DNA from 2 places in the Streptomyces sp. Wb2n-11 genome. Region 2 is predicted to be linked to the other one. Evidence: riboswitches for the same ligand, from Rfam matches in the RefSeq annotation. Region 2 holds a riboswitch; the other holds the start of a gene.
What was found. Region 2 has a riboswitch for cyclic di-AMP ahead of BN1555_RS03570 (M23 family metallopeptidase). Riboswitches for the same ligand answer to the same signal wherever they lie in the genome.
Positions count from the first base shown of each region.

Region 1: another riboswitch for cyclic di-AMP. It lies ahead of BN1555_RS03040 (transglycosylase SLT domain-containing protein); the one in region 2 lies ahead of BN1555_RS03570 (M23 family metallopeptidase).

Region 1 is NZ_CVPB01000001.1:689,893-700,269, reverse strand. It holds gene BN1555_RS03075 (sulfite exporter TauE/SafE family protein) at 1-121, shown strand, start outside; gene BN1555_RS03070 (DoxX family protein) at 235-762, shown strand; gene BN1555_RS03065 (rhamnogalacturonan lyase) at 1,190-3,115, shown strand; gene BN1555_RS03060 (hypothetical protein) at 3,202-3,522, opposite strand; gene BN1555_RS03055 (pectate lyase) at 3,566-4,363, opposite strand; gene BN1555_RS03050 (arabinan endo-1,5-alpha-L-arabinosidase) at 4,937-5,860, shown strand; gene BN1555_RS03045 (pectate lyase family protein) at 5,974-6,957, shown strand; gene BN1555_RS03040 (transglycosylase SLT domain-containing protein) at 7,730-8,491, opposite strand; cyclic di-AMP (ydaO/yuaA leader) riboswitch at 8,494-8,654, opposite strand; gene BN1555_RS03030 (arylsulfatase) at 9,900-10,377, shown strand, end outside.
Region 2 is NZ_CVPB01000001.1:799,317-809,693, forward strand. It holds gene BN1555_RS03535 (STM4015 family protein) at 1-400, shown strand, start outside; gene BN1555_RS03540 (STM4015 family protein) at 407-1,378, shown strand; gene BN1555_RS03545 (STM4014 family protein) at 1,359-2,549, shown strand; gene BN1555_RS03550 (STM4013/SEN3800 family hydrolase) at 2,551-3,363, shown strand; gene BN1555_RS03555 (STM4012 family radical SAM protein) at 3,360-4,688, shown strand; gene BN1555_RS03560 (STM4011 family radical SAM protein) at 4,825-5,733, shown strand; gene BN1555_RS03565 (SGNH/GDSL hydrolase family protein) at 5,686-6,477, opposite strand; gene BN1555_RS03570 (M23 family metallopeptidase) at 6,670-7,620, opposite strand; cyclic di-AMP (ydaO/yuaA leader) riboswitch at 7,623-7,797, opposite strand; partial or broken gene BN1555_RS03575 (alpha-galactosidase) at 8,182-10,277, opposite strand.

The DNA.
Region 1 (10,377 bases), 110 kb from region 2:
CTTCGTCGTCCCGGGCGCCTACCTCGGCCGCGTATGCGTGGACCGGATCAACCAGCGGCTCTTCGAACAGCTGGTGATCGGAGCGACCGTACTGGGCGGCCTTCAGCTGCTGCTGCGCTGACAGACCGACGGCCGTGGCCTCGGCCCCGACGGCGGCTCCGAGGTGCGCACGGAGGGTTTCCTGACGAAGGTGGACCAGTAGACACGTCCCCTTGTCGAACGGGAGAGACCTCCATGGCATCCATCAACCGGCGCGACCTCGGCCTGCTCGTACTGCGTACGGGCACCGGCGCGGTACTGGCGGCGCACGGCACGCAGAAGCTGCTGGGCTGGTTCGGTGGCGGAGGAGTGGAGGCGACCGCGACGGCCATGGAACACATGGGCTTCAAGCCCGGCCGGCAGAGCGCCGTCGCAGCCGGGCTCGGAGAGGCGGGCGGCGGACTGCTGCTGGCCCTCGGGCTCGCCACGCCCGCGGCGGGCGCGGCGGCCGCCGGAGCCATGGCCGGGGCCGTCGCCGTACACGCGCCCGCCGGGTTCTTCGCCCAGGCGGGCGGCTACGAGTACCCCGGGTTCCTCGGCTTCACCGCGGCCGCCATCGGCATCACCGGAGCGGGCCGTTACTCGGTGGACCACGCGACGGGGCACCGGTTCGACCAGCCATGGACCGTGGCGCTGGCCTTCGCCGGCAGCGCGCTCGCGGCGGCCGTGGTCCTCGGCAAGCGCAGCAAGGAGCAGGCGGAAGCCGCCCAGACCGAGGAGTAGGGGGGCAGCCGGCGCGGCCTCCTTCAGGAATCGCTTCACCCCGGTGCCCTCGCCGGACAGCGGCGCGGCCGGATGCGGAGAGCCGTTGAGCGCCCCCCGGGGTGCCTGCCGCGCACACCACCCCGCCGGTCTCGTGATCGTGGACCCGGACCGCCCCCGCAGGCTCGGCCTCGCCGTCCTTGCCGTCCTCGACGGCTGACACGACTGCCACGCCGGGTGTCGTGCCGGGCGCGCGGCCCGGCCGGCCCGGGGCGGTACGGAGTACGGAAAGTTCTGCGCCAGATCTTGACGGGCAGTCCTCCAGCAGGGACCTTGGGAGCGCTCCCACACCGATTCCGGCGCGCGTCCCGCACGGTCCGCTTTTGAATCGTTTTAAAGCTGGTCGGCGTCACCACCGGGCCGCTCCGACGAAGAAGGGACCCCCCAGATGACACCGCACGTCTCACAAAGAATCCCCAGGGCCCGGAGGCTGTTGTGCGCCGGTGCGGCGCTGGCGCTCCTGTCCGGCGCCGGCGCGGCGACCCATGCGTCCGCGATCCCCGCGGCCTCCCGGACGGCCGGCGCGCAGGTACTTCCCGAGTCCGCCGCCCCGCGAGCGGCGCAGCCCGCGGCGGCCGCCGCGCGGCAGGTGGAGGACCTGGACCGCGGCCTGGTCAGCGTCCGCTCGGGCACCGGGAACTTCGTCAGCTGGCGCTGGCTCGCCACCGACCCCGACACCGTGGCGTTCAACCTCTACCGGGGCTCGGTCAGGGTCAACGCCTCCCCGATCACCGGGTCGACGAACCACTACGACTCCGGAGCCGCTGCGGGCAGCACGTACACGGTGCGCGCCGTCGTCGGGGGAGTGGAGCAGGCGCCGTCCGCCCCGGCGCTGGCCTTCGGCAGCGGTTACCGCGACGTGCCGCTCCAGGTCCCACCGGCCGGTGACGGCTTCACGTACAGCGCCAATGACGTCAGCGTCGGCGACCTCGACGGCGACGGGCGCTACGAGTTCGTGGTGAAGTGGGATCCGTCCAACGCCAAGGACAACTCCCAGTCCGGGTACACCGGGAACGTCCTGATGGACGCCTACCGGCTCGACGGCACCCGGTTGTGGCGCATCGACCTGGGACGCAACATCAGGGCGGGCGCCCACTACACGCAGTTCCAGGTGTACGACTACGACGGGGACGGGTCCGCCGAGATCGCCATGAAGACGGCCGACGGCACCCGCGACGGCCGGGGCACGGTCATCGGCAACGCCGGTGCCGATCACCGCAACTCCGGGGGCTACATCCTCACCGGCCCCGAGTTCCTCACGGTGTTCAGCGGCCGGACGGGTGCGGCGCTCTCCACCGTCGACTACGACCCGCCCCGCGGGACCGTCTCCTCGTGGGGCGACTCGTACGGCAACCGCGTGGACCGCTTCCTCGCCGCCACCGCCTACCTCGACGGACAGCGGCCGAGCATCGTCATGGCGCGCGGTTACTACACGCGCAGTGTCATCGCGGCCTGGGACTTCCGCGACGGCAGGCTGACCAAGCGCTGGACCTTCGACTCCAGCGCGTCCGGCAACAGCGCGTACGCCGGCCAGGGAAACCACAACCTCTCCGTCGCGGACGTGGACGCCGACGGCCGCGACGAGATCGTCTACGGCTCCATGGCCGTCGACGACACGGGCCGCGGGCTGTGGAACACCCGCAACGGCCACGGGGACGCCCTGCACGTCGGCGACCTCGCCCCCTCCCGGAGCGGCCTGGAGGTGTTCAAGGTCGACGAGGACAGCACCAAGCCGAGTTCCTGGATGGCGGACGCGCGCACCGGTCAGATCCTGTGGTCGACCCCGGCGGGCGGCGACAACGGCCGAGGAGTGTCCGCCGACATCTGGGCGGGCAGCGCGGGCGCCGAGTCCTGGTCCTCGACCGGGGGCGACGGCGTACGCGACCCGGCCGGGCGGATCGTGGGCCGCAAGCCGTCCTCGACGAACTTCCTGGCCTGGTGGGACGCCGATCCCGTACGGGAACTGCTCGACGGCACCCGCGTCGACAAGTACGGCACCGGCGGGGAGACGCGTCTGCTGACCGGCAGCGGGGTGGCCTCCAACAACGGCACCAAGGCGACCCCCGCCCTCAGCGGTGACCTCTTCGGCGACTGGCGCGAGGAAGTCGTCTGGCGCACCACCGACAGCAGCGCGCTGCGCGTGTACACCACGACCGCGGTCACCACCACGCGCATCACCACGCTGATGCACGACGTCCAGTACCGCGAGGCCGTCGCCTGGCAGAACACGGCCTACAACCAGCCGCCCCACCCGAGTTTCTTCATCGGCGACAGGATGCCGACTCCGCCGAGGCCGGCGGTGTACGCCCGCTGACCGGCCGCACCCTGCCACGCACCGAGGCCGGCGCCGCCCGTGGGGGCGGAGCCGGCCCGGTGTCCGTGCCGCTTCTGGCGGACGCGCTACCCGGCGGTGGCGGCGTACGAACTCGTGTCCGGCCGGCCCTTGCGGGTGAAGACCTCAGCACCCGCCCGCACGCTGGACCGGTACGTGGAGGGACTCGCCTCGCCGCGCCGTCCGAGGGCCCGCGGGAAGCCGTCCGTGTCCGGGTTCACGCTGGACGTGCTGCTCGTCCGCGCGAAGGAGTGGGCGTTCCCGCCGGTGTTTCCCCGGCGGGGGTCCCAGGCGGCACCACCGGCGTCGAGGGGCTCCACCTTGCTGCCGGCCGGGCCGGTGCCGCCGCGAAGTCCGGGTTTTCTCTTGCGGAGAGGGAGTTCTGCCATGGGGGGTTCCTCTGCTCGGAGAGTTCGGTGTGGGGGGCGCCGGCTACTTGTAGGTGATGCTGGAGGCGCTGTACAGACAGTGCGTGGGGTCCGGTCCGCTGCCGAGCTTGGTGGGTTCGCCGCTGGTGACGCCCTTGTAGCGTTCGCAGGGGACGATGTTGCGGCTGCTGTCGCCGACGATGGTGACGGCCGAGAGCCGGGCGGTGTCGCCGTAGTTGGAGTTGATGCCGGCGAGGGACTTGCCGGGAGCGGTGACGGTCACGTTCTGGATCACCACGTGGCGCTGGTACTGCTTGCTGCAGTTGCCGCACGAACGGTAGAGCTTCCCGAAGTCGTTGACCTGGAAGTTCTTGATGACCATCGTGCCGGGGCCGTTGTGCTGGAAGACCTTGTCGGACGCCTTGCGGGCGCCGCCGCCGTCGATGGTCATGGTCTGGGACGCGGAGGTGCCCTTGAAGGTGGCGGCGTCCTCGCCGACGTCCTCCCACCAGACGTTCTGGAGCGTGCAGGTGCCCTTGCAGTGGATGCCGTCGGCGGCCGGGGAGCCGAGGATCACGTTCTTGAGCGTGGCGCCGTCGGCCAGCTCGAAGAGCGGTCCCTGGCCCTCGTCCTGACCGCCGGAACCGAGGTCTCCGCTGCCGTAGTGACGGACCATCTTGCCGTCCACGACCCCGCTCACCTTGATCGTGGTGGGGACGGCCTTCTGCCCGGCCGGCGTGGGCCAGGCGGCCGCCGCGGCGGGACCGCTGCCGATCAGTACGGCCGGCAGGGCGAGAGCCAGGGCGGACAGGAGAACGCGGGATGTCGGCATGGCTCGCCGGTTTTTGTCGCGTAGGGCCATGGTGCTCCTCCTTGATGAGTCACAGCCCGCCGTGTTCATGTTCATGAACTCGGTCGGTTGCCGAGAAACTAGAGAGAGGACGGGTTCATGTCAATCAGGTGGACATGACGTTTCTGGCGGGCCACCTCCGCACCACCCCCTGTTGCCTCCGGTTCTGCTGGGCGTGCGGGCTGTGCGAGCAGGCCCGGAAGGGGGAAGGTGCGCACCGGAAGGGGGGTCGGGCCGGGGGAAGGATTGTTTTTATTCATGAACTTTGTCTGAACGGGTGAACTCTGGAAGGAGTGCAAGGGTATTGCCCCGGGGGTGGGGGGCGTGCCACTCTCGGCCCGGGGGGCCCCGCCGCGAGTCCGTTGCCGGCGTCCGGTTCCAGGGCGCCGAGTGGTCGCCCCGCTCCCGTTCGCACCATCGCTGTCCGGTGCGCGGCCCCCGTTTTTCCCGTTCAGTATCACGTCCGAAGTCGCGATCATTGTTCGACATTTCGAACAATGCGTCATGTGAACCACCGAGTTGAAGGAGAAGCGTGTGAGCCGCACTCTGCGCAGATCTTCGTTCCTCGCCCTGCCCGCCGCCGTCATGCTGGCCCTGATGCCGTCGAGCGCCTCCGCCTATCCCGGACCCGGAAGGGTTACGGGGGACGTGGTCGTCCACGACCCGACCATGCTCCGCAAGTCGGACGGCCGGTACCTGCTCTACTCCACCCACGGCTACCTGGAGTCCCGTACCTCCACCGACCGCACCGCCTTCAGCCGCAACGGCAACGCCCTTTCCTCACCGCCCGGTTGGTGGTCGCGCTACTCGTCCGCGAACGACCCGTGGGCACCCGACATCTCGTACCACGGCGGCCGGTACCTGATGTACTACTCCGTTTCGAGCTTCGGCTCCAACACCTCCGCCATCGGCCTCGCCACCTCCTCGACCGGCCTGCCGGGCAGCTGGAGCGATCAGGGCATCGTCTACTCCTCCACCTCCAGCAGTGACTACAACGCCATCGACCCGGACCTGTTCGTCGACGGCGACGGCAAGTGGTGGCTGGCCTTCGGCTCCCACTGGAGCGGGATCAAGATGATCCGCCTCGACCCCGGGACCGGCAAGCAGTACGCGGGGGACACCACCCGCCACTCGCTCGCCTCGCGCCCCACGGGGGCGAGGGCGGTGGAGGGCCCGACCGTGGTCAAGCGGAACGGGTACTACTACCTCTTCGCCTCGTACGACACCTGCTGCAGCGGCACCGCCTCCACGTACAAGATCAAGGTCGGCCGGGCCACCAGCCCCACCGGGCCGTACTACGACCGCAACGGCGTCCCCATGAACAACGACGGCGGCACCGTGGTCATGGCGTCACAAGGATCCGTGATCGGCCCCGGCGGGCAGGACATCATGCCCGACTCCGACGGCGACCTGCTCGTCTACCACTACTACGACGGCAATGACGCCGGCGCGCCCAAGCTCGGCCTCAACCTGCTGAGCTGGAACGGCGGCTGGCCCACCGCGTACTGACGGCAGATCGACGGCAACACCACGCACGGACACCGGGGACCGGGACGCGCGGTCCTCCGCGAGCCCGGCTCACGTCACCCGCTCATCCCCCCACCCAGGGAAGGACCCCCCTCATGAGCGATCTCCGTACCCTCACCACCCCGCGGCGTCTCGCCGCACTCGCCGCCGGCTGCGCGGCCGCCTTCGCTCTCACCACGCTGGCCCCCGACTCGGCGGGCGCCGCCGAAGCCGCGCCCATCGGCTTCGGCGCCGGCACCACGGGCGGTGGCAACGCACCTGCCACCACCGTCTCCACGCTCGCCGCCTTCAAGACCGCCGTCGCGAGCGATTCGGCCAAGGTCGTGAAGGTGTCCGGGCTCATCCCGCTGTCCGGACAGGTCGACATCGGATCCAACACCACCGTCCTGGGCGTCGGTTCGTCCTCCGGCTTCACCGGTGGCGGGCTGCGGATCAAGGAGAAGACGAATGTCGTCGTCCGCAACCTGAACATCAGCAAGCCCGTGGCCCCCGCCGACGGCATCACCGTCCAGAAGTCCACGAAGGTGTGGATCGACCACAACGCCTTCTCCGCCGACCGCAACCAGGGCGACAAGGACTACTACGACGGACTTCTGGACATCACGCACGCGTCCGACTCCGTCACCGTGTCCTGGAACACCTTCAAGGACCACTTCAAGGGCAGCCTCGTCGGCCACAGCGACAACAACGCGGCCGAGGACACCGGGCACTTGCGTGTGACGTACCACCACAACCACTTCAGCAACGTCTTCTCGCGCATCCCCAGTCTGCGCTTCGGCACCGGCCACTTCTACGACAACTACGTACAGGGCGCCGACACCGCCGTGCACTCCCGCATGGGCGCGCAGATGCTCGTCGAGAACAACGTCTTCCGTACGACGAAGCTCGCCGTGACCACCAGCCGCAGCAGTGACGTCGACGGGTACGCGGTGCTGCGCGGCAACGACCTCGGAGGCGCCGCGACTGAGATATCCCGTACGGGCTCCTTCACGAACCCGCCGTACAGCTACACGGCGGAGCCGGCCTCCTCCGTCGTCGCCTCGGTGACGGCGGGCGCGGGTACCGGCCGGATCGGCTGACCGGCCGCCGGCCGCCGGGGAGCGGCCGGCGCACAGCGGCCGCCCCCCGCGGGCAGCGGGCGGCGGCCGCGCCACGGTCGCGGTGACCGGGACGTGAGCGGAAGTCCTGAGGCGCATGACACGGCGGGGAAGGACGGGAAAGCGGCTGCCCAGCGAGTCCTACGGCCCGAGGGGCCGGTTCGTGGTCTTCGACGTCCGCGGCACCGGGCGGACCGGACTCGCGATCTGTCACGGCGCCCCGGCTCGGCTACCTCTTCCTCCCGATGACCATCCGGCTCATCGGTGGGGCGTACCCGCAGGCACGGTTCCCCGGCGTGCCGCTCCGGGGTGGACCGTCGCCTTCACGTTCGTCAATGTCGCGGTCCCCCGTCACCTGCGCGCGCCGGCGCCGCGACGGAGGCGGCCCGGGCCCGCTGTCGTACGTCGTCGCATCCGGGACCGGTGCGGTGGCGGATCCTTGCCCGCTGTACGGCCTCGGCGGCGAGGCGTTCACCCTGGGCCTCGTCCGGCTGGGGCTCGGTGTGGTCCACCTCACCCGCATGTTCCGCCATGCCCCGAGACCCGCCGCCGGAGATGTCGTTCACCGAGGCGGAGGGCCGCCCTGCGAGGGGAGGGGGACCGCGAGGTCGGGAACGCGGCGTAGAAGGCCCGTGCGCGGCCGCTGCGGCCGCTCGACGGGAACCTCCCGGCTCACGGGCCCGGACGGACAACGCCGACGGCCCCGCTCCGCCGCCTGAACGGCTGGGGGAGCGGGGCCGAGGACGCGGGCCTTCTAGTAGGGGCCGTTCACATTGTCGATCGAGCCGTACCGGTCGGCGGCGTAGTTGCACGCGGCGGTGATATTGGCGACCGGGTCGTAACTGTCCGTCGACGTACCGGGCACGTGATAGGCCTGGAACGTCGGCTGGATCACCTGGAGAAGGCCCTTGGACGGAGTGCCGGCGACAGCGTTGGAGTCCCAGTTGTTGATGGCCCGCGGGTTGCCCGAGGACTCACGCATGATGTTCCTGTGAATTCCCTCATACGTGCCGGGAATACCGTGCTTGGCCATGACGGCCAGCGATTCCTTGATCCAGCCGTCGAGGTCGTTGGAATAGGACGCGGTTTCCACGGCGGGGGCGTCGCTTTCGGCGGCCGGTGCGGTCTTCCGCTCGGAACGGTCGGCCCGCTCGGAGGACGCCGGCGTCTCGGCCTCGGCCTCGGTCTTGGCCTCGGCCCCCCTGGCGATCGTCAGCTCGAGGCCGGGACGGATCAGCGAGGGGTTGGCGCCGACGGCCTCCCGGTTGTCCTGGTACAGCTTCTTCCAGCCGCCGGCCACGGAGTGGTCACCGGCGATCTTGGAGAGCGAGTCGCCCGACATCACGGCGTAGATGACGGAGTCGGCCTTCTCGGCAGCGGCGGCCTGCGGCGCCGCGCCGGCGGAGGTCGCGCCGATGAGCGGGAGGACGAGTGCGGCGCCTCCCGTACCCGCGGCGATGAAGCCCCGAGTGAGTGAGCCGTACCTGGAACGACGGTGCTTACCCTTTGCGGGCATGGTGATTTCCTCTCCGTCGCCTGCGAGGTGAGCTGTCGGGTTCGGGCTGGAGATGCCCGGCCGCATGTGAATGCGACTTCACCCCAAGCCGTTCCGGAATTCCGGATCGGCGGCTTACCTGGGTCCCCCGCTCCTGCCGTACGTGAGTAGGTGTGGTTTCCGGACGGCGGCAGGATTCGGCGGTCCACCCGGATTGACGGTGACCGTAAGCGAGAGAGGCCGGGCGGAACAAGCTCTGAAATTGCTCCGCAAGATCCATGTCGCGGTTCCGGACGGAGGAAATTCCGTCGCGCGCCTTGAGTGAGAACTCAACTTTCTTTCTGTGGGCCGGAACTGTGCCCTCCGCCGCTTCGATCATGCCGTCGAGGGCCGTGACTCATATCACTTGGGATGCACCGCCGGTCAGGAGCGGGCACGCAACCGCCTCTGCATGCATACGACATGGCATGTCATGGGGGTATTTAGTCCGATATGGAAATGCGGAGGTTCGAGGCCCTTTCCGGTCGGCTCCAGCCGTTACGGCCCTCCCGTGTACGCGGGAAAGCGTGGGCGGTGGGCCGGAGGGCACCGTCGCCAGATGTATGCCGACCGGCTTCCCCGGCCGGGGGCAGCGGGCCGGGCGTCGACGCCCTGATGCCTCGACGCCTCGACGCCCTGATGCCTCGACGCCTCGACGTCTGGACGGGGAGACGCGGCGGTCCGTGCGCAACACCGGCTCCGACTCGCCCAGTTCGGCTGCCGCCGCCTCGAAGTGGACCGGCTTCCAGCCGGTCCACGCCTTGACGCGTCCCTCCAACAGGTGCGGCGCCGAGCGCGCGGGGGTGCCGCACCCAGCCCGGTGCCCGGCCGCTGTCGGCGGCCAGATGCTCCCCGAGTGCGGCGAAGCCGTCGCTCGGCAGCAGCCGCAGGTCCGCCGCGGCGATCAACCCGGAAGGACTGGGCAGTCACGGGGAGGGGAGCGGGGAGTCGAGGCAGGCGTCCAGAGGCTCCAGCAACGGATCGTCAGGTCCCTTGAGCACGGCGGGATTCCCTTCGGTGCAGGCGATTCGGTGCTGGCGAGGTGGCAGTCCCGCGGCCACTCCTTGCCGGCCTCGTCCGCCTGCACGCGCTCGGTCGTGCGGGCACGCCCGCACCGGGCGGCGGCCGACGCCTCAGCTCCTCCAGATCCGGGTGGGCGGCGACGACCCGCTCCTGGAAGGGGAGTTCGCCGTCCGAGAGGTCCGGTACGCCGGTGGAGAAGAAGCCGTCCGGCCCCCCGCGCTCCTCCCGCATCGGCAGGTCCTGATACGGGATCGCCTCCTCGAGGAGCACCTGGGTCAGGGCGCGGCCGTCGAACCCGGCATGCGTACGGGCCCGCAGACCGCTCCGAGCCGGGGAAACGTCCTGGTCACGCCCTAGCATCACGAGCATGCTCACACTGCTGCACACCTCGCCCGTCCACGTCCCCGTCTTCGACGCGTTGCGCGACCGTGAACACCCCGGCCTCGAAATGCGCCACGTGGTGCACGAGGAACTGCTGGCGAAGGCCCGCTCCGGCGGGCCCGGCGCCGCTGACTCCGCGATCGCCGCGGTGCTCGCCGCGGCCGTCGGTGAGGGCAGGACCACGGCCGTACTCTGCACGTGCTCCACCATCGGCGCGACGGCGGAGGCGTACGGTGCGCGGCTCGGCGTCCCCGTGCTGCGGGTGGACCGCCCGATGGCGGCCGCCGCCGTCGCCGCCGCGCCGGAGCGCGACACGGTCCGCATAGCGGTGGTCGCCTCGGTGGACAGTACTTTCGGTCCCACGTGCGACCTGATCAGGGAGGAGGCGGACGCGGCGGAGCGGCGGGCCGACATCCGTACCGTGCGGGCCGAAGGCGCGTGGAAGCGCTTCGAGGACGGCGACC
Region 2 (10,377 bases):
CGGCGTCTCCGAGTACGGCGGTGACACCGAGATCACCGACCTCGCGCCGCTGCTCTCCGGCACCCTCTTCCCGGGGTTGCGCCATTTCGGGCTGCGCAACAGCGAGATCCAGAACGAGATCGCCGCGGCTGTCGCGTCGGCCCCCGTCGTCGCCCGGCTGGACACCCTCGACCTGTCGAACGGAACCCTCGGTGACGAGGGCGCCGCCGCGCTGCTCGAAGGCCAGCCGCTCACCCACCTCGAACACCTCGATCTGCACCACCACTTCCTCTCCGAGGAAATGGCGCAGCGGGTGGCCGGGGCCCTGGAGCCCCACGGCGTGAGTGTCGACCTGTCGGACCGTCTGGAGCCGTGGGACAACCGCGGTGCCGAGGGCCGCTACACCGCCGTGGCGGAGTGACCGGGCATGACCGGCATCGAACACCCCGAAAACTTCCACGGGCTCCCCGTCTTCACGCTCCCCGGGCCCGGTGGCCGGCAGGCCCCGCCCCTTCCGCCCGCGGACTCCGTGGCCTGGCGTCTGGACTGTCTGTGGGACGAGGACCATCCTTTCGCCGAGCTGTGGCCCCGCTTCCTCGACTCCGTCGACTCGACGCGGGTCCGCGCCCTGGTGATCGGCCCGTGGTGGCACGACGAGTACGAGCCCCTGCGTCCCGCCCTGGACCGGATCCTCGCGGACGCGGACCGCTTCCCTGCGCTTCGCGGCCTCTTCCTCGCCGACGCCACGAGCGAGGAGTGCGAGGTGTCCTGGCTGGAGCTGACCGACGTCACCCCGTGTCTTGAGGCGTTCCCGCGGCTCGAGGAGCTGGTGGTGCGCGGCTGCGGTGAGTCGCTCTCCGACACGGACGTGCTGGCTCTGCGGCCGGTCCGCCACGATGCGCTGAAGGCGCTGCGCTTCGAATCCGGCGGCCTGCCCGGCTCCGTCGTCCGGGCCGTCGGCGCCTCCCGCCTGCCGGCTCTGGAGCGCCTGGAGCTGTGGCTGGGTGTCACGCATTACGGCGGCGACGCGACGGTCGCCGACCTCGCGCCCCTGCTGTCCGGCGGCGCCCTTCCGCGCCTGCGCCACCTGGGCGTACAGAACAGCGAGATCCAGGACGAGATCACGGCGGCCGTGGCGGCCGCGCCCGTCGTCGCCCGGCTGGACTCACTGGCCCTGTCGATGGGCACCCTCGGCGACACCGGCGCGCAGGCCCTGCTCGACGGCCAGCCGCTCACACACCTGAGCGAACTGGACCTGCACCACCACTACATCACCGAGCCCCTCCAGCAGCGCCTGCGCAAGACGCTCGAACCGCACGGCGTGCTGCTGAACCTCGACGGGCCCGACCACTGGGACCCCGAGGACGACGAATTCCGCTATGTCGCCGTCGACGAGTGACGGAAACAGCCGCCGGCCGCGCTTCGCGGTCGTCGGCAACCCCGCCAACCGCCGCGTCGCGCTCTTCCAGGAGGCCGTGACCGCCGCCGGACTCCCCGCCGCACGCGTCGTCCCCTGGCTGGCCGTGCTCACGAACGGAGCCGCGTTCCGTCCGGGCGAGACCGTACGGATCGACTCGCCCGGCGAGGACCTCGAGGTCGAGCGGCTGCTGCGGGGTGTCGGCGACGGCACCCGGGTGGAGGGATCGGCTCGCTGGTACGAGCGGTTCACCGGGGCCGTACGGGAAGTGGGCCGGGCTGCGGCGGACTGCACCCTGCTCGACGACCCCGACGAGCTGGCGGTGCTGTTCGACAAGCGGCTGTGTCATGCCGTGCTGCACGGCGCGGGCGTTCCCGTGCCGCCTTCGCCCACCTCCGGGGCCACGGCACCGGGCGTACGCGGCTGGCCGGACGTACGCGAGCTGCTGCGCGCGCACCGTATGCCGCGTGCCTTCGTCAAGCTCGCGCACGGCTCGTCGGCCTCCGGTGTGCTGGCCGTCGAGACGGCGGGCCCCGGCCGGGTGCGGGCCACCACCTCCGTGGAACGCGATCCGCGGGGACGGCTCTTCAACTCCCTGCGGGTACGCCGCTGTACGGCCGAAGGCGAGATCGCGGCGATCGTGGACGCGCTCGCACCGGACGGCCTCCACATCGAACGCTGGATGCCCAAGGCCGCCCAGCGGGGCCGGGCCGCCGACCTGCGGGTCGTCGTGGTCGGCGGCAGGGCCACGCACGCCGTCGTACGGACCAGCCGCTCCCCCATGACCAACCTCCATCTCGGCGGCGCGCGCGGGGACCTCGACGAGGCCCGGGCCGCCATGGCCGCGGCGGGCGGCAGCTGGGAGGAGGCCGTGGAGGTGTGCGAGCGCGCGGCGGCCTGCTTCCCGCGCACCCTCTGTGTGGGTGTCGATCTGCTGCCCGCCGTCGGCTGGCGCCGCTTCGCCGTCGGCGAGGTCAACGCGTTCGGCGATCTGCTGCCGCGCCTCACCGGGCTGCCCGGCAGCGACGCCGAGGGCCTGGACACCTACGCGGCGCAGGTCGCCGCCGTACAACGCGCTGCGCAAAGCGCAGCACAACGCGCCGTACCTCCCCTCGTACGGCGCACGACAAGGAACCACCATGCGATCGCCTGACATGAACAAGATCGTCGGCAGCCACGATCTGCTGCTCGTCACCCTCGACACCCTCCGCCACGACGTCGCCGCCGAGCTCGCCGCCGCCGGCCGCATACCGAACCTGGCCGCCCATCTGCCCGGCGGCGCGTGGGAGAAACGGCACGCGCCCGGCAGCTTCACCTACGCCTCGCACCAGGCGATCTTCGCGGGCTTCCTGCCCACGCCCGCCGCGCCGGGGCCCCACCCCCGGCTGTTCGCCGCGCGTTTCGCGGGCAGCGAGACCACCGCGGAGCGCACCTTCGTCTTCGACGCCCCCGACCTCGTCTCCGGTCTCGCGGACGCCGGCTACCGCACGGTGTGCATCGGCGGTGTCGGCTTCTTCGACCGGCAGGGACCGCTCGGCTCGGTGCTGCCGGGGATGTTCCAGGAGAGCCACTGGGAGCCGGAGTTCGGGGTGGCGTCGTCCACGTCCTTCGAGGATCAGGTCGGCCGGGCCGAGCGGGTCGTCGCCGGGCTCCCGGCGGACCAGCGGCTGTTCCTGTTCGTCAACGTCTCCGCGCTGCACCAGCCGAACTGGTTCCACCTGCCCGGCGCCACCCGCGAGGCGGGTGACTCGCGCGCCACCCACGCGGCGGCCCTGGAGTACGTCGACCGGCACATCGGCCGTCTGTTCGCCGCCGCGAGCAGCCGCCGCCCCTGCTTCGCCATCGTCTGTTCCGACCACGGAACGGCGTACGGCGACGACGGCTACACCGGCCACCGCCTCGGCCACGAGGCCGTCTGGACCGTCCCCTACGCCCACTTCACCCTCGACCAAGGGGCCACCCGATGAGCACCACAACGCCCCGCCCCTACCAGGATTACGTCTACGCCTACCCGCACAAGACGGCGTACCGCGGGCTGGAGAACCGCCCCTCCCTCCGCGGCCTCTGGGCGGACGAACCCAAGAACGCCCTTTCCCTCTACCTCCACATACCGTTCTGCGAGGTCCGCTGCGGCTTCTGCAACCTCTTCACCCGGATCGGCGCCCCCGGTGAACTGACCGGCCGCTACCTCGACGCGCTCGATCGGCAGGCGACCGCCGTCCGCGACGCCCTCGGTGACGGCGGCGTCCACTTCGCCGCCGCGGCCTTCGGCGGCGGCACCCCCACCTTCCTCGACCCCGGTGAGCTCGAACGGCTCTGCGACATCGCCGAGAAGCGGATGGGCGCGGACCTCGGCGCCGTGCCCCTGTCCGTCGAGGCCTCCCCGGCCACCGCGACCCCCGACCGCCTCACTGTTCTCGCCGCCCGCGGCACGACCCGCCTCAGCCTCGGCGTCCAGAGCTTCGTGGATTCCGAAGCCCGCGCGGCCGTGCGCCCCCAGCGCCGCGCGGACGTCGAGACGGCCCTCGCCGCCGTCCGCGACGCCCGCATCCCGGTCCTCAACATCGACCTCATCTACGGCATCGAGGGCCAGACCGCCGAGACCTGGCGCACGTCGCTCGACGCGGCGCTCGCCTGGCGGCCCGAGGAGCTCTACCTCTACCCCCTGTACGTACGCCCGCTCACCGGCCTCGGCCGGCTCGGCGCCGAGGCCGACGCCGCCTGGGACACCCAGCGCCTGCGCCTCTACCGCCAGGGCCGGGACCACCTCCTCGCCCACGGCTACGAGCAGGTCTCGATGCGCATGTTCCGCCGCGCGGACGCTCCGGAGCAGGCGGCCGACGACTACGCCTGCCAGACCGACGGCATGATCGGCCTCGGCTGCGGAGCCCGTTCGTACACCTCCGCGCTCCACTACTCCTTCGACTACGCCGTCGACATGCGCGAGGTCCGCAAGATCATCGACGACTACACCGCCACCGGGGACTTCTCCCGTGCCGAGGTGGGCCGGTACGTCGACGCCGACGAGGCACGCCGCCGCCATCTGCTCCAGTCGCTCCTCCAGGCCGGGGGCATGCGCCTGACGGACTACGCCGAGCGGTTCGGCACGGCGCCGGCCGACGACTTCCCCGCCGAACTCGGCCGCTTCGCCGCCCGCGGCTGGCTCGACGACGGCGCGCCGAAGGACCTGCTCCGGCTGTCCGCCGACGGCCTCGCGTACTCCGACGCGCTCGGCCCGGAACTCTTCTCCGACTCCGTACGGGCCGCCATGGCCGCGTACGAACCGAAGTGAGCCCGGCCATGGAGCCGAAGGACCTGCTCCGGCTGTCCGCCGACGGCCTCGCGTACTCCGACGCGCTCGGCCCGGAACTCTTCTCCGACTCCGTACGGGCCGCCATGGCCGCGTACGAACCGAAGTGAGCCCGGCCATGGACCTGACGATCCTCTACCGCGGCCCGCTCGCCTCCTGCGACTACGACTGTCCGTACTGCCCGTTCGCCAAGCGCCGCGACAGCCGCGAGCAGTTGCGCGCCGACCGCGCCGCGCTGGAGCGCTTCACCGAGTGGGCCGCCGCGCAGACGAACGGCGACCGCCTCTCGGTGCTCCTCACCCCGTGGGGCGAGGGCCTGGTCCGCTCCTGGTACCGCCGCGCCCTCACCGAGCTGTCCCGCATGCCGCACGTCCGGCGCGTCGCCATCCAGACCAACCTCAGCTGCCGCACCGACTGGCTCACCGAAGCAGGCGCCGACCTCGGCACGCTCGCGCTGTGGTGCACGTACCACCCGGGGCAGACACCGTACGGCCGTTTCCTCGCCAAGTGCCGCGAACTGACCGTCCGCGGCGTGCGGTTCAGCGTCGGCGTGGTCGGCTTCCCCGAGCACCTCGAAGAGGCGCGCAGGCTGCGCGCCGCGCTCCCCTCCGAGGTCTACCTGTGGGTCAACGCGGCCGAGGGCCGCACCTACACGGACGAGGAGGCCGGACACTGGACGGCTCTGGACCCCCTCTTCCCGTACAGCCGCCACCCGCACCGCTCCGCCGGTCTGCCCTGCCGGACCGGCGAATCGGTGATCTCGGTGGACGGCGAGGGCACGGTGCGCCGCTGCCACTTCGTGCGCGCCGAGCTCGGCAACCTCTACGACGGCTCGTACCGGCAGGCACTGCGTCCGCGTGCCTGCCCCCTCGCCGTCTGCGACTGCCACATCGGCTACGTCCACCTGGAGACGCTGCCGCTGTACGACGTGTTCGCGGGCGGCGTCCTGGAACGCGTCCCCGGCGCACCTGCCGCCCTCTCACAAGGGCAGCAGGTCGGGCCGCTTCGCCTCGACGTGGTCACCTGAGGACTCCCCGCGCAGCCGGCGCCCGATCCACGGCACCAGGTGCTCCCGCGCCCACTGGATGTTGTCCCGGCGCACCTCCAGCACGCCGCGCGGCGCCATCGGCGGCCACGCCTGGTCCGGGTCGGCCGGGACGTCGAGCCCGAGCACCTGCGCGGCGCGCAGCGCCACCCGGGTGTGGCCCTCGGGCGAGAGGTGCAGCCGGTCGCCGTCCCAGGCGCGCCGGTCCTGGATGGACTTGAGCGACCACAGGTCGAGCACCGGGCAGCCGTACCGGTCGGCGACCGCCCGTACGTGCGCCGTGTACGTCGCGATCTTGCCGCGCAGATGACGCAGCACGGGCATGGTGCGCGTGTCGAAGCCGGTGGTCACCATCACGGTGCCCACGGCGCCGGCGAGGTCGGCCACGGCCCGCTCGAAGCGCTCGGCGACGTCGTCGGGGTCGCTGCCGGGCCGGAGGATGTCGTTGCCGCCGGCGCAGAAGCTCACCAGGTCGGGTGCGAGCGCCTTCGCGCGCGGGACCTGCTCCGCCACGATCTGGTCGAGGAGACGGCCGCGTACGGCGAGGTTGGCGTAGCGGAACGTGTGCTCGGGTACGCGGTCGTCGAGGAGTACGGCGAGCCGGTCGGCCCAGCCGATGAACGCACCGTCGGGTCCGGGATCTCCGACGCCTTCGGTGAAGCTGTCGCCGATCGCCGCGTACGACCCGATGGTGCCTGCGCTGAATGATCTCGAATCGTCTGCCACGTCGGCACATCCTTCACCGGAATGAGTGACCTACGCCACCGTAGGGAGGGGTTGACGTGGGGTGATATAGGACACCGGTCAAGCTTTGTCCAACCCGGAATAGACCAAAAAATGCGCATACGCCCCCTTCCGCCGCCCGGTGCGGGCGGCGGAAGGGGGCGTACAGGAGCGTTCAGGCCGACCCGGGAGGGATCAGACGGTGACGCCGTGGCCGCGCAGGTAGGCCAGCGGGTCGACGTCCGAGCCGTAGCTCGGGCCGGTCCGGATCTCGAAGTGCAGGTGCGGGCCGGTCGAGTTGCCCGTGGAGCCGGAGAGGCCTATCTGTGTGCCGCCGCCGACGCTCTGGCCGGAGGAGACGGACAGCGAGGACAGGTGGGCGTACTGCGAGTACCGGCCGTCGTCGTGCTTGATGACGACCTCGTTGCCGTACGAGCCGCTCCAGCCCGCGGAGACGACGGTGCCGGCACCGACGGCCTTGACCGGGGTGCCGCTGGCCGCGGCGAAGTCGACGCCCGTGTGGTAGCCACTGGACCAGCTGCCGCCGGCGGCGCGGTACGGGGTGGTGACGCTCGCGGAGACCGGGGCGGTGAAGCCGGATCCGGTGCTCTGGGCGGCGGAGGCGGAGTTCACGGAAGTGGACTCCTCGGCCTTGGCCTCGGTCTTGGCCTCGGCCTTGGGAGCGGCGGCCTCGGCCTTGGGCGCGGCAGGAGCCTCGGCCGCAGGCTTCGCCTGCTTCGCCGGGGCCTGCTTCGCCGGGGCCTGCTTCGCGGGCGCCGACGCCTTGGCGCCGATGGTCAGCTCCATGCCCGGCAGGATCAGCGAGGGGTTGCCGCCGACGACCTCACGGTTGTCCTCGTACAGCTTCTGCCAGCCACCGCGCACGTTCTGCTCTTCGGCGATCTTCGACAGGTAGTCCCCGGAGACCACGGAGTAGATCTTGGTGCTGGTCTTCTTCTGCGGCGTCGCCTTCTCGGACACCGCGGCGGCGGACGCGGCGGCCGGGGCTGCGGCCTTCTCCGCGGCGTTCGCACCGGTGGCGGTGATCAGGGGAAGTGCGAGTACGGCTCCGCCCGCTCCCGCGGCGACAATTCCGCGAGTGATCGAGTTGGACCTCGGGCGGCGGTGCTTACCCTTTGCGGGCATGGAACATTCCTCTCCGGCGCCTACGAGGTGAGCTGTCGGGTTCGGGCTGGAGATGCCCGGCCGCGCTGCTGCGCGACTTCACCCCAAGCCGGTCCGGACGCACGAGACGTCCGGATCACCGGCGTACTTACCTGGGTCCCCCGCTCCTGCCAACGCGTGAGTGAGTGAGTGCGGATTCCGGGAGGTGGCAGGATTCGGCGGTCCACCCGGATTGCGGTGACCGTAAGCCGACGGGGGTCCCCCGTACAAGCCAGTCCATTCACACGGGCATTGCCTGACGGGAATTCACCACGGAATTCCCGTCACCCTCCGTGGATTACGGATCTTTACGCACCGCCCGTGAACCGGCATTTGCACCCGGAGCTTCGCCACGCACTGTCACGAATATGATCCTGCTCACCAGCGGCCTCTGCCATTTCCCGGCCCTACAAGGGAAGTTGCCCCAGAATCGTCCGTTTCACCCCAAATGCAACCCATCTCCCCGACCGTGGACCGCAAGGGTCGGGAAGGGGAAGCGGGAAGGGCGCGGGAAGAACATGGAGGAGCGGGGAGGAACAGGGCTCAGACCCTCCTCAGCCGGAAGACCGCGGCATCGAGGTCACCGCGCAGCGCGGTGCGCAGTCCCCGGTGGAGCAGTACGGAACCCCGGTGCACGGCCGAGGTGTCGAGGCAGGCGTACGCCGCGTCCGGGTCGAGCCCGCGCAGGCGCAGCGGAGGCTGCTGCTCGCCGTAGTGCTGGGCCTGGAGCCAGGCGAGGACGACGGTGTCGTCCCCGCGTACGTACTGGACCGCGCTGAGCCCGCCCTCGGGCGCCCGCAGCCGGTACAGCTCGCCGTGCTGCACGACCGGCCGGATCTCCTTGTACAGGTCCACCCACTCGCGCGCCTCGGCGATCTCGTCCTCGCTCCACCCGGCCAGGTCGCCGCCGATGCCGAGCACCCCCGCCATCGCGCTCACGAAGCGGAAGCGCAGCGAGCTGACCCGCCCGTTGAGCTGCGTGTTGGGGCTGTCGGTGACCCAGGCGGCCATCGCCCGCGCCGGGTGCAGCTGGCTGAAGCCGTGCTGGATGGCGAGCCGGTCCAGCGGGTCGGTGTTGTCGGAGGTCCACACCTGGTCGGTACGGGAGAGAATCCCGAGGTCGATCCGGCCGCCGCCCCCGAACAGGACTCGAAGGCGACGTCCGGATGCGCGGCCCGCAGCCGGTCGAGGAGCGCGTACAGCGCGTGCACATGCTCGGTCCACAGCTTCTGCGGGTACGGTTCGCCCGGCCAGCCCGCGTCGGTGAAGCAGCGGTTGAAGTCCCACTTCACGTAGTCGACGGGAGCGCTCGACAGCAGCCCGTGGAGCTGGTCCCAGAGGTACGCCTGGACGTCGCCGCGCGCGAGGTTGAGGACGAGCTGGTTGCGGAACTCGGTACGGGTGCGGCCGGGATGGTGCTGCACCCAGTCGGGGTGCGCCCGGTACAGGTCACTGTCCGCGTTCACCATCTCCGGCTCGACCCAGATCCCGAACCGCATGCCCAGGCCGTGCACTTCGTCCGCGAGCGGCCCCAGCCCGCCGGGGAAGCGGTCCGGGTTCGGCGTCCAGTCGCCGAGCCCGGCGCGGTCACTGGTCCGGGCGCCGAACCAGGCGTCGTCCACGACGAACAGCTCCACGCCGATGTCGGCGGCCCGCCGCGCGAGGACGCGCTGCTGTTCCTCGGAGATGTCGAAGCCGGTCGCCTCCCAGGAGTTGTAGAGGACGGGCCGCTCGCGGTCCGCGCCGGGGACGACGTGCGCGAGCTGCCAGGCGTGCCAGGCACGGCTCGCGCCGCCGAACCCGCCCTCGCTCCACAGCCCCGCGAAGACGGGTGTGGTGTACGTTCCGCCGGGCGCCAGCCGCAGCAGACCCGATTCGTCGTGCCCGGCCCCGCCGGTGATCTGCACGGTGCCGTCGGGCAGTTGCTGTACGGCGATGCGCCACGACCCGGACCAGCCGAGCGCGCAGCCGTACACCTCGCCGCTCTCCTCGGCCGCGCCCTCCGCGTCGAGCGCGACCCACGGCAGGTGCTGGTGCCCGGTGTGGCCGCGGCGACTGCCCAGGATCTTCTCGCCGGGGGTGAGCGCGGAGCGTACGAGCCGGGACTCGGCCGCCCACCGGCCGTGCAGCTGGCTCAGCCGCCACCGCTCGCGCCGGGGCAGCGTCCAGGCGGCGGCGTCGGCCCGCAGCAGCTCCAGGGCGGGGGCGCCGGCCGGCCCCTCGTGTGCGACGGTGGCCCACCGCTCGACGACGTCGGAGTCCTCGCGCATCCGGTAGTGCAGGGTGAGGCCGAGGTGGTGCACGGGGTCGGTGAAGCGCAGCCGCAGTTCGTCGCCCGCCGCGCTGGAGCCGTCGTAGAGCCACTCGGTGCCGCGCACCTCGGGCGTACGCACGGACAGGGCGGGGCGCACGAAGCGGGGCCCGCCCTCGACGGGGTACTCCTCGCGCCCGTCGAGCTGCGACTCGAACGGCCAGTAGGGCGGTGGAGGTTCGGCGGCGAGGGACTCGGCGTCGGCGAGGGAGATGCGTGGCCCCCAGTGCAGATGGACCAGTTCGTCCCGGTCCGTGAGGTGCAGCGCGTAGCTGCCGGCCGCTCCGGAGAGCAGCCAGGTACGGCCGTTGCCGCCGGTCTCGATCATGCAGTCCCCTCGGATCGGCACAGGTGCGAACATCTTGGCCGTCCTGCCGCCCCGGGGCAACGCCCGCACGGCGACGGCCGAGATGCTTGCCCCAGGTACC